One region of the Ramlibacter sp. P4_H7 genome, then DNA from elsewhere that is predicted to be linked to it. Evidence: predicted binding sites of a transcription regulator. Region 1 holds the regulator's gene; each other region holds the start of a gene.
What was found. The regulator sigma-54, encoded in region 1, starts transcription at its own class of promoters, with help from an activator protein. The targets are predictions, from matches to a motif close to TGGCANGNAANCTGCTTT.

Region 1 (2,199 bases):
CCGCGGGAGCTGCGCATTTCCCTGGCTGCGCCCGCGCAGATGCGGGTCACTTCCTCGGCCAGCAAAGCCTCGACACCGGCTGCGCAGGGCAGGAACAGGCGGAGGTCGCGCATCAGGCCGCTCCCCCCGCGCGTGCCAACCGACCCGCGTGGGACATTCCGCTTCGCAGGCAGCAGCGAGCGTCTTCGGTGATTCGGGCGGCTCTCATAGTTCCTTGCGCAGGTTGGCCGGCGCGATCCGCAGCGCCTCGCGGTACTTGGCCACCGTGCGGCGCGCGCACTCGATGCCCTGTTCCTTGAGCATGTCCGAGATCTGGCTGTCCGACAGCGGCTTCTTCGCCTGCTCCGCCGCCACGAACTGCTTGATCAGGGCGCGCACGGCGGTGCTGGAGGCATTGCCCCCGGTCTCGGTGCCCAAGGCCGAGCCGAAGAAGTACTTCAGCTCGAAGGTGCCGAAGGGCGTGGCCATGTACTTGGCCGTGGTCACGCGCGAGATGGTCGATTCGTGCAGGCCCAGTTCGTCCGCGATCTCGCGCAGCACCAGGGGCCGCATCGCCAGCTCGCCGTGGATGAAGAAATTGCGCTGCCGCTCCACGATCGCGCCGGAGACGCGCAGGATGGTGTCGAAGCGCTGCTGGATGTTCTTGATGAACCAGCGGGCTTCCTGCAGCCGCTGCTGCAGCGCCTGGTGGCCTTCGCCGCGGTGCGCCTTGAGCGCGCCGGCGTAGACGTCGTGCACGCGCAGGCGCGGCACCACGTCGGGATTGAGCTGCACGCGGAAGTTCGACCGGGTGCCGCGGCCGACCTGCGTGACGATCACGTCGGGCACGATGATGTTGCGCTCGACATCGACGAAGCGGCGGCCGGGCTTCGGCTCCAGGCGGGTGATCAGCGCGATCCCCGCCTTCACCATCGCTTCGCTGCCGCCGCAGGACTGAGCCAGCCGCTTGACGTCGCGCTTGGCCAGCAGGTCGATCGGCTGCTGGCAGATCTTCATGGCGGTAGCGATCGACTCCTGGCCGGGCGCTTCCTCCAGCATGGTCTTCAGCTGCAGCAGCAGGCACTCGGCCAGCGTGCGCGCGCCGACGCCGGGAGGGTCCAGGTTCTGCAGCAGGTGCAACGCCATGGTGAAGCGCTGCACCAGCTCCTCCTGCTGCTCGAGGTCGTCCGGCGCCAGTCCCCGCGCGAGTTCTTCCAGCGGCTCCTCGAGGTAGCCGTCGTCGTTGAGCGACTCGATCAGGAAGCGCAGGGCCATCCGGTCTTCCTCGGAAAGGCGCAGCGTCAGCGCCTGCCGGTGCAGCCAGGACTGCAGGGACTCGTTGCCGCGCGCGAGGTCGGTCGCTTCGACATCGTCCTCGTCGCCCGTGTTGTTGCGGCGCGCGGGCGCCTCGCCGCCCCACTCGCCGTCGTCCGGCACCGTCTCCGTGGTGCCGTCGCCTTCCCAGTTGGGGGTGCTGTCGTCACCGAACTCGGCGGGCTCCGCCTCCGGGGTCGACGCGGACGGTGCCTCGCCGGCCGGCGCGGCGAGCTCGAAGCTGCTTTCGCCCTCGCCCTGGCCTTCGGGTTCGTCCGCCGCGCGCACCGCATCGCAGGTGGCGATGCCGAACTCCTCGCCGACGTCCTCCACCTGCGCTTCCAGGAAGGGGTTGTCGTCCAGCATCTGCTGGATCTCCTGGCTCAGCTCCAGCGTCGACAGCTGCAGCAGCCGGATCGACTGCTGCAGCTGCGGCGTGAGCGCCAGGTGCTGCGAAACGCGAAGGGAAAGCCCTTGCTTCATACGGCCGGCCGTCCCGCTTTCACATCCGGAAGTGCTCGCCGAGATAGACCCGGCGCACGTCGGCGTTGTTCACGATCTCCGAGGGCGTGCCCTGCGCCAGCACGCGCCCCTCGCTGATGATGTAGGCGTGGTCGCAGATGCCCAGTGTCTCGCGCACGTTGTGGTCGGTGATCAGCACGCCGATGCCGCGCGACTTGAGGAAGCTGATGATGCGCTGGATCTCGATCACCGCGATCGGGTCGATGCCGGCGAACGGCTCGTCCAGCAGGATGAAGCGCGGCTGGGTCGCCAGCGCGCGCGCGATCTCCACGCGCCGCCGCTCGCCGCCCGACAGCGCCAGGGCCGGCGAGTCGCGCAGGTGGTCCACCCGCAGGTCCTGCAGCAGCGCGGTCAGCCGGTGTTCGATCTCCGCGCCCGACAGCG
Region 2 (2,199 bases), on a different contig from region 1:
CCGGGCTTCTTGCCCTGCGGGTCCTCGTAGCGGAAGGGCGCGTGGTCCGAGGAGAACACGGTGAACAGCCCGTCGCCGAGGCCGTCCCAGATGACTTCCTGGTTGGCCTTGTCGCGCGGCGGCGGGCTGCACACGCAGCGGGCGCCCTGGTAGCTGTCGTCGATGCCCAGGTCCTCGGCGGTGAGGAACAGGTACTGCGGGCAGGTTTCGGCGAACACCGACAGGCCATGGGCGCGCGCCCAGCGGATCTGCTCGATGGCTTCACGGCCGGACACGTGCACGATCAGGATCGGCACGTCCACCAGTTCGGACAGCGCGATCGCACGGTGCGTGGCCTCGCGCTCCACCAGCATCGGCCGCGCGTGCGCGTGCCAGCGCGGTGCGGTGCGGCCGGCCGCTTCCAGTCGCTTGGTCAGCCACTCGATGCAGTCGGCGTTCTCGGCGTGGATCATGGCCAGCGCGCCATGGGTGCGGGCGACGTCGAGCACGTCGAGGATCTGCGCATCGTCCAGCTTCAGGTCGTCGTAGGTCATGTAGACCTTGAACGACGTGTAGCCCTGGCCGATCAGCCTGGGCAGCTCCTGGGCCAGCACGGTGGGCGTCGGGTCGCTGACGATCAGGTGGAAGGCGTAGTCGATGCAGGCCTTGCCTTCCGCCCGGCCGTGGTAGTCCACGACGGCCGCCTCCAGCGATTGCCCCTTCATCTGCGCGGCAAAGGGAATGACGGTGGTGGTGCCGCCGCAGGCCGCGGAGCGGGTGCCCGTGAGGAAGTCGTCGGCCATCTTGACCGGGCCTTCCATCGGCTGGTCCAGGTGGCAGTGGGCATCGACGCCGCCAGGGGTGACGGTGCGGCCGGCCGCGTCGATCTCGCTCCGGCCGGCGGGCAGGCCCTCGCCCAGCAGGGCGATGCGGCCGCCGCGGATGCCGATGTCGCAGGCGAAGGTGTCGCTGGCGGTCGCGACGCGGGCGTTGCGGATCACCAGGTCGAGCGCGTCAGCCATGGCGGACTCCCGATTGCCCCAGGCCGGTGCGGCCAACATCCCAGAAAAGTGCAGACAAGATTGTCGACAACGAGTCGGGTGCGGATTCTGGTGCGAAGCTCAGTTGGATCATATTTGGCTACGGAGGAACTGCAACTTCCGGGCCATTGCCGCCAGATTTCGGAGGGCATGCCGGAGTGGGCGAACTATGGACGACAGGACCTTCCGTCGCCGTCGGTGTTTACACCAATGTCGACAATTTCGACCAAAATGCGTGGAATCGCATCCGGGCCTTGGTCCATACTGCGACCATCGCGGCGCTGCCGCCGCAGGAGACCGACCGTGACCCGACCCTTGCGCCTGGGGGTGCTGACCCCCTCCTCCAACACCGCACTCGAACCGCTGACCAGCGCCCTGGTGGCTGCACTTCCGAATGCCAGTGCCCACTTCTCTCGGTTTCGCGTGACCGAGATCGCACTGGACGCGGCGGCGCTGGGCCAGTTCGACGACAGCAAGATCCTGGCGGCGGCCGAGCTGCTGGCGGACGCCAAGGTCGACGTGATCGGCTGGAGCGGCACCGCCGCGGGCTGGCTCGGTTTCGACCGCGACCTGCAGCTGGTGGAGCGCATCCGCGAGCGCACCGGCATCCGCGCCACCACGGCCGTGCTGGCGTTGAACGAGCTGCTGGCCCTGAAGAAGGTGCAGCGGCTGGCACTGGTCTCGCCCTACACGCCCGACGTGCAGGAGCGCATCGTCACCAATTACCGCGCGATCGGCATCGAGGTGGTCGCGGAGCGCCACCTGGGCATCCGCGTCAACCACGACTTCGCCGGCGTGACGCCGCACACCCTGCGCGAGCTGATGGACGACGTCGCGCGCGCGAAGCCGCAGGCGATCACCACCTTCTGCACCAACCTGCATGCCGCGCCGCTGGCGCCCGCCATCGAACGCACGCACGGCATCCCGTTGCTCGACACGGTGAGCACCACGGTGTGGGGCATGGTGCGCGCGGCGGGCGGCTCGCCGGCCGCGATCACCGGCTGGGGGGAGCTGTTCCAATGGACCTGAGCACGACCGACGGCAAGCTCGCCGATAGAATCGCCGGCCACGCCCACCCCGCATCCCGCACCCGATCCATGCCCGCCACCGCGCGCACCACGCCGGCCCGCGCCGAGCGCGAAAAATCCGTCGACGAGATCTACGAGCGCATCTACATCGC
Region 3 (2,199 bases), on a different contig from region 1:
GCGTGGCGATCAGTGGCATGGACAGAAAAAACCCGGCCCCGCTGAAGCGGGCCGGGTCCGGCCTGTCTTTAGCGGCATTTATTGAGCGCCCGCAAGCGAGGCAAATCGGCGCTGCGAAGAAGTATAGCGGCTACGGCCAGAGCGCCAGCACGCCCAGTACCAGGAAGATGACGGCGCCGATGATGTGAACCAGCCGGATCGGCACCTTGCGCGTGATCCGGTCGCCAAACCAGACGACGGGCGCGTTGGCCAGCATCATGCCCAGCGTCGTGCCGGCCACCACGGAGGCCCACGCGTTGAACCGGGCCGCCAGCATGACGGTGGCCACCTGCGTCTTGTCGCCCATCTCGGCGAGGAAGAACGCCACCAGCGTGGTCACGAACACGCCGTACTTGGGCGCGGCGTCGCCGTCGCCCTCGTCCAGCTTGTCGGGGATCAGCATCCAGATCGCCATGGCGATGAACGAACCGCCGAGCACCCAGCGCAGCAGGTCGGGCCCGAGCGCCGTGGTCACCCAGCTGCCGACCGCGCCGGCAAGTGCGTGGTTGAACAGGGTGGCGATGAAGATCCCCAGCACGATGGGCCAGGGCTTGCGGAACCGGGCGGCGAGGACCAGCGACAACAGCTGCGTCTTGTCGCCCATTTCGGCGAGGGCGACGATGCCGGTAGAGACGAGAAAGGCTTCCATGGATGCTCCGGGCCGGTGCGACAAACACAATGACTGCGCGGCATCCCCGGCCTGAAACGGAGGCTGCGCAGTCAAAGGTCTCGCCAAGTCGAAGCACCGTCGGCGCCATGGGACGCGGGGTCCCAAGTCTGTTGACGCCGACCCCTTTCGAGGTGAAGGGAGGCTACTCCCCAATGACAGGCGTGCATTGTAGCCGACGCGACCGTACGCACGCTCTTGGCGCGGATATTGCTTCCTTTTGGTGCGAGAGCCGAAGAATCGGCCGAAACGCACCATCAACAAGCATTTCATCCAAAGAGGTAGCAATGGAAGCACTAAAACAGGGCTCGGACGTCCTGTTCATCCTGCTCGGCGCGATCCTGGTCCTGGCGATGCACTCGGGCTTCGCCTTCCTGGAACTCGGCACCGTGCGCAAGAAGAACCAGGTCAACGCGCTGGTGAAGATCCTGGTCGATTTCTCCGTCTCCACCGTCGCCTACTTCCTGGTCGGTTATGCGGTGGCCTACGGGACGGGCTTCCTGGTGGGCGCCGAGGAACTGGTCGCGAAGCACGGCTACGAGCTGGTGAAGTTCTTCTTCCTGCTCACGTTCGCGGCCGCCATTCCGGCCATCATTTCCGGCGGGATCGCCGAGCGCGCCCGCTTCGGGCCGCAACTGGTCGCAACCGCGGTAATCGTCGGGCTCATCTATCCGCTGTTCGAAGGCGTCGCCTGGAACCAGCGCTTCGGCATCCAGGGCTGGATCAAGGCCCTCACGGGATCGGAATTCCATGACTTCGCCGGCTCCATCGTCGTGCACGCGGTGGGCGGCTGGCTGGCGTTGCCGGCTGTGATCCTGCTGGGGGCGCGCGCCAACCGTTACCGCAAGGACGGCGCGGTCTCGGCGCATCCGCCTTCCAACATTCCCTTTCTGGCGCTGGGTGCGTGGGTGCTGACCGTGGGATGGTTCGGCTTCAACGTGATGAGTGCGCAGACGATCGACAAGGTCTCCGGCCTGGTCGCGGTGAACTCGCTGATGGCCATGGTGGGTGGAACGCTGTCCGCGCTGCTGCTCGGCCGGAACGACCCCGGCTTCGTCCACAACGGCCCGCTCGCGGGACTGGTGGCGGTGTGCGCGGGCAGTGACCTGATGCACCCGCTCGGGGCGCTGGCCGTGGGCGGCGCCGCCGGCGCGATCTTCGTCGTCATGTTCACGCTCACCCAGAACCGCTGGAAGATCGACGACGTGCTCGGTGTCTGGCCGCTGCACGGCCTTTGCGGGCTCTGGGGCGGTATTGCCGCCGGCATCTTCGGCAGCAAGGCGTTGGGTGGGCTGGGCGGGGTCAGCCTGGGGGCCCAGTTGATGGGCAGCTTGCTGGGCGTCGCCTGGGCGCTCGTTTCCAGCTTCGTGCTCTACGGGGTGCTGAAGGCGGTGATGGGCCTGCGCCTCTCGGCGGAGCAGGAATTCCAGGGGGCGGACCTGGCGATCCACAAGATCGGCTCCACACCCGAACGCGAGGCCGCCTGGTGACCT
Region 4 (2,199 bases), on a different contig from region 1:
TCAAGGTGTGCAGCACGCACTGGTCGGTGTTGCAGCCGGCGAACAGGATGCTCTTGATGCCCAGGTTGCGCAGGATGCTGTCCAGCGGCGTGTCCCAGAAGCCGCTGATGCGGTGCTTGTCCACCAGGATGTCGCCGGGCTTCGGTGCGAGCTCGTCGACGATCGCCGCCGCCCACGAATCCTTCTCCAGCACGTTGCCCCGGCCGTCGGGCAGCGGATCGCCCAGGCCGACGCCGGCGCCGCTGTTCTTGTACAGGTGGATCTGGTTCGGCGGCATGTTCGCGAGGTCGGGGCGGTTGCCCCAGTTCACCCACACGACCGGCACGCCCTGGGCACGCAGTTCGGGCAGCAGCAGCTGCAGCGGTGCGATCGGCGTGCGGTCCGCGGCGAAGTCGCCGCCGATGTGGTCGACCCAGCCGCCCTGGGTGCAGAAGTCGTTCTGCAAATCGATGATGACGATGGCCGTGCGGCGCAGGTCCAGCACCACGTTCTGCGGCGCGGCCGCGATGCGCACCGGCACCGGCGCCGGCGGCGCGACCGACATGTCCACTTCCTTCTCGTCGGCCACCCAGTAGTACTGGTGGCCCAGGCCCAGCGCGTTGTCGGGCCGGGCGTCGGGCAGGTAGGGGTGGCGCTTCATGTTGGCTCCTGGGTCATGGCATCCGCGGGTCGGGCCTTGCCATCGTGGTGCGCGCGCACCTTCCTGGCGCGCCGCGGCCTGCCTGCGGCAGCGGAAACGCGGGGTTTTGCACTGGCATCGATATTGCAAAGCATGGGCTAAGTAATTGATTGATTACTTCACCCCCTCAGAAAGCGAAAGGCATGCCATGAAGATCTCCCTGCTCTCCCGCCGCAACTTCAGCCTGGCCGGCCTCTCGGCCGCGCTGCTCGCCGCCGGCGCACTAGCGCCGCAGGTGCAGGCCGCGGACCCGCTCGCCGTGGGCATCCTGATTCCCGGCTCCAAGTCGGACAAGGGCTGGATGGAGTCGGGCTACGACGGGCTGGTCGCCGCGCAGAAGGAGTACGGCGACAAGGTCAAGGTGCAGATGATCGAGAACATCAACTACGCCGACATGGAGCAGGCCCTGACCAACCTGGCCTCCAAGAACAAGCTGGTGATCGGCGTGGGCGGCCAGACGCAGGCCGCGGTGCTCAAGGTGGCCAAGCGCTTCCCCAACACCAGGTTCTCCATCGTGGGGGGCAACAAGGCCGAGGACATGCCCAACGTCGCGGGCTACGACGTGAAGCAGGCGGAGATCGCCTTCGTCGCCGGCGCCGCCGCCGCGATGCTGTCCAAGAACGGCGCGGTGAGCTACGTGGGCGGCATGGAGATCCCCTCGATCGTCAACGCCGGCAAGGAGTTCGGCAACGGCGCCAAGTTCGTCAACCCGAAGGTCAAGTACTTCGAGAACTACACCGGCGACTTCGACAACGTGGCGAAGTCCAAGGAAGCGACGCTGGCGGCGATCGCGCAGGGCGCGGATGTCCACTACCACATCCTCAACCTGGGCCTGCGCGGCATGGAGCAGGCGGCCAAGGAAAAGGGCACCAGGATCGTGGGCAGCTACACCGACCGGTGCGGCAGCGACGCCCTGTATCCCGCCTACAGCATCACCGGCGTGGGCTACCAGGTGCACTACGCGATCAAGGAAGCCGTGGGCGGCAGCTGGAAGGCGGGCTACAAGCCCTTCGGCCTCGCGATGGGCCCTGCGGCCTCCGACATGGTGATCTGCGGCGGCACGCCCGATCAGAAGGCCAAGCTGGAACAGATCAAGAAGGACATCCTGTCCGGCAAGATCAAGGTGCTGGAAGGCTGATCGCCATGCGCGCCGGCACCGACACCGCGGCGGGTGCGACTGCGCCGGCCCCCGCGCCGGCCGCGCCGCTGCTGCGGCTGTCGGGCCTGGGCAAGCGCTTCGGCAGCTTGCAGGCGCTGCAGGACGCATCGCTGGAGATCCTGCCCGGCGAGATCCACTGCCTGCTGGGCGAGAACGGCGCCGGCAAGTCCACGCTGTGCAACCTGGTGTTCGGCGTGCACCAGCCCGATGCCGGCGAGATGGCGCTGGACGGCCGGCCCTACACGCCGCGTTCGCCGGCCGACGCGCTGGCGCACGGCATCGCCATGGTGCACCAGCACTTCAGCCTCGTGCCCGACCTGAGCGTGGTCGACAACCTGCTGCTCGGGCAGGCGAAAGGCGT

Region 2: hydA (dihydropyrimidinase) is a predicted target of sigma-54. The motif match lies at 1,130-1,147, and genes of this name have one in related genera.
Region 3: AC1DSA_RS04380 (ammonium transporter) is a predicted target of sigma-54. The motif match lies at 906-923, and genes of this name have one in related genera.
Region 4: AC1DSA_RS04030 (BMP family protein) is a predicted target of sigma-54. The motif match lies at 753-770, and genes of this name have one in related genera.

The regions. Positions count from the first base shown of each region.
Region 1 is NZ_JBFUKP010000001.1:620,583-622,781, forward strand. It holds gene AC1DSA_RS03140 (THUMP domain-containing class I SAM-dependent RNA methyltransferase) at 1-113, opposite strand, end outside; gene AC1DSA_RS03145 (RNA polymerase factor sigma-54) at 205-1,776, opposite strand; gene lptB (LPS export ABC transporter ATP-binding protein) at 1,796-2,199, opposite strand, start outside.
Region 2 is NZ_JBFUKP010000002.1:202,075-204,273, reverse strand. It holds gene hydA (dihydropyrimidinase) at 1-1,001, opposite strand, end outside; gene AC1DSA_RS04145 (maleate cis-trans isomerase family protein) at 1,323-2,048, shown strand; gene AC1DSA_RS04140 (GntR family transcriptional regulator) at 2,117-2,199, shown strand, end outside.
Region 3 is NZ_JBFUKP010000002.1:255,540-257,738, forward strand. It holds gene metX (homoserine O-succinyltransferase MetX) at 1-19, opposite strand, end outside; gene AC1DSA_RS04375 (TMEM165/GDT1 family protein) at 131-688, opposite strand; yybP-ykoY riboswitch at 689-872, opposite strand; gene AC1DSA_RS04380 (ammonium transporter) at 994-2,196, shown strand.
Region 4 is NZ_JBFUKP010000002.1:174,464-176,662, reverse strand. It holds gene AC1DSA_RS04035 (cysteine hydrolase family protein) at 1-640, opposite strand, end outside; gene AC1DSA_RS04030 (BMP family protein) at 828-1,817, shown strand; gene AC1DSA_RS04025 (ABC transporter ATP-binding protein) at 1,823-2,199, shown strand, end outside.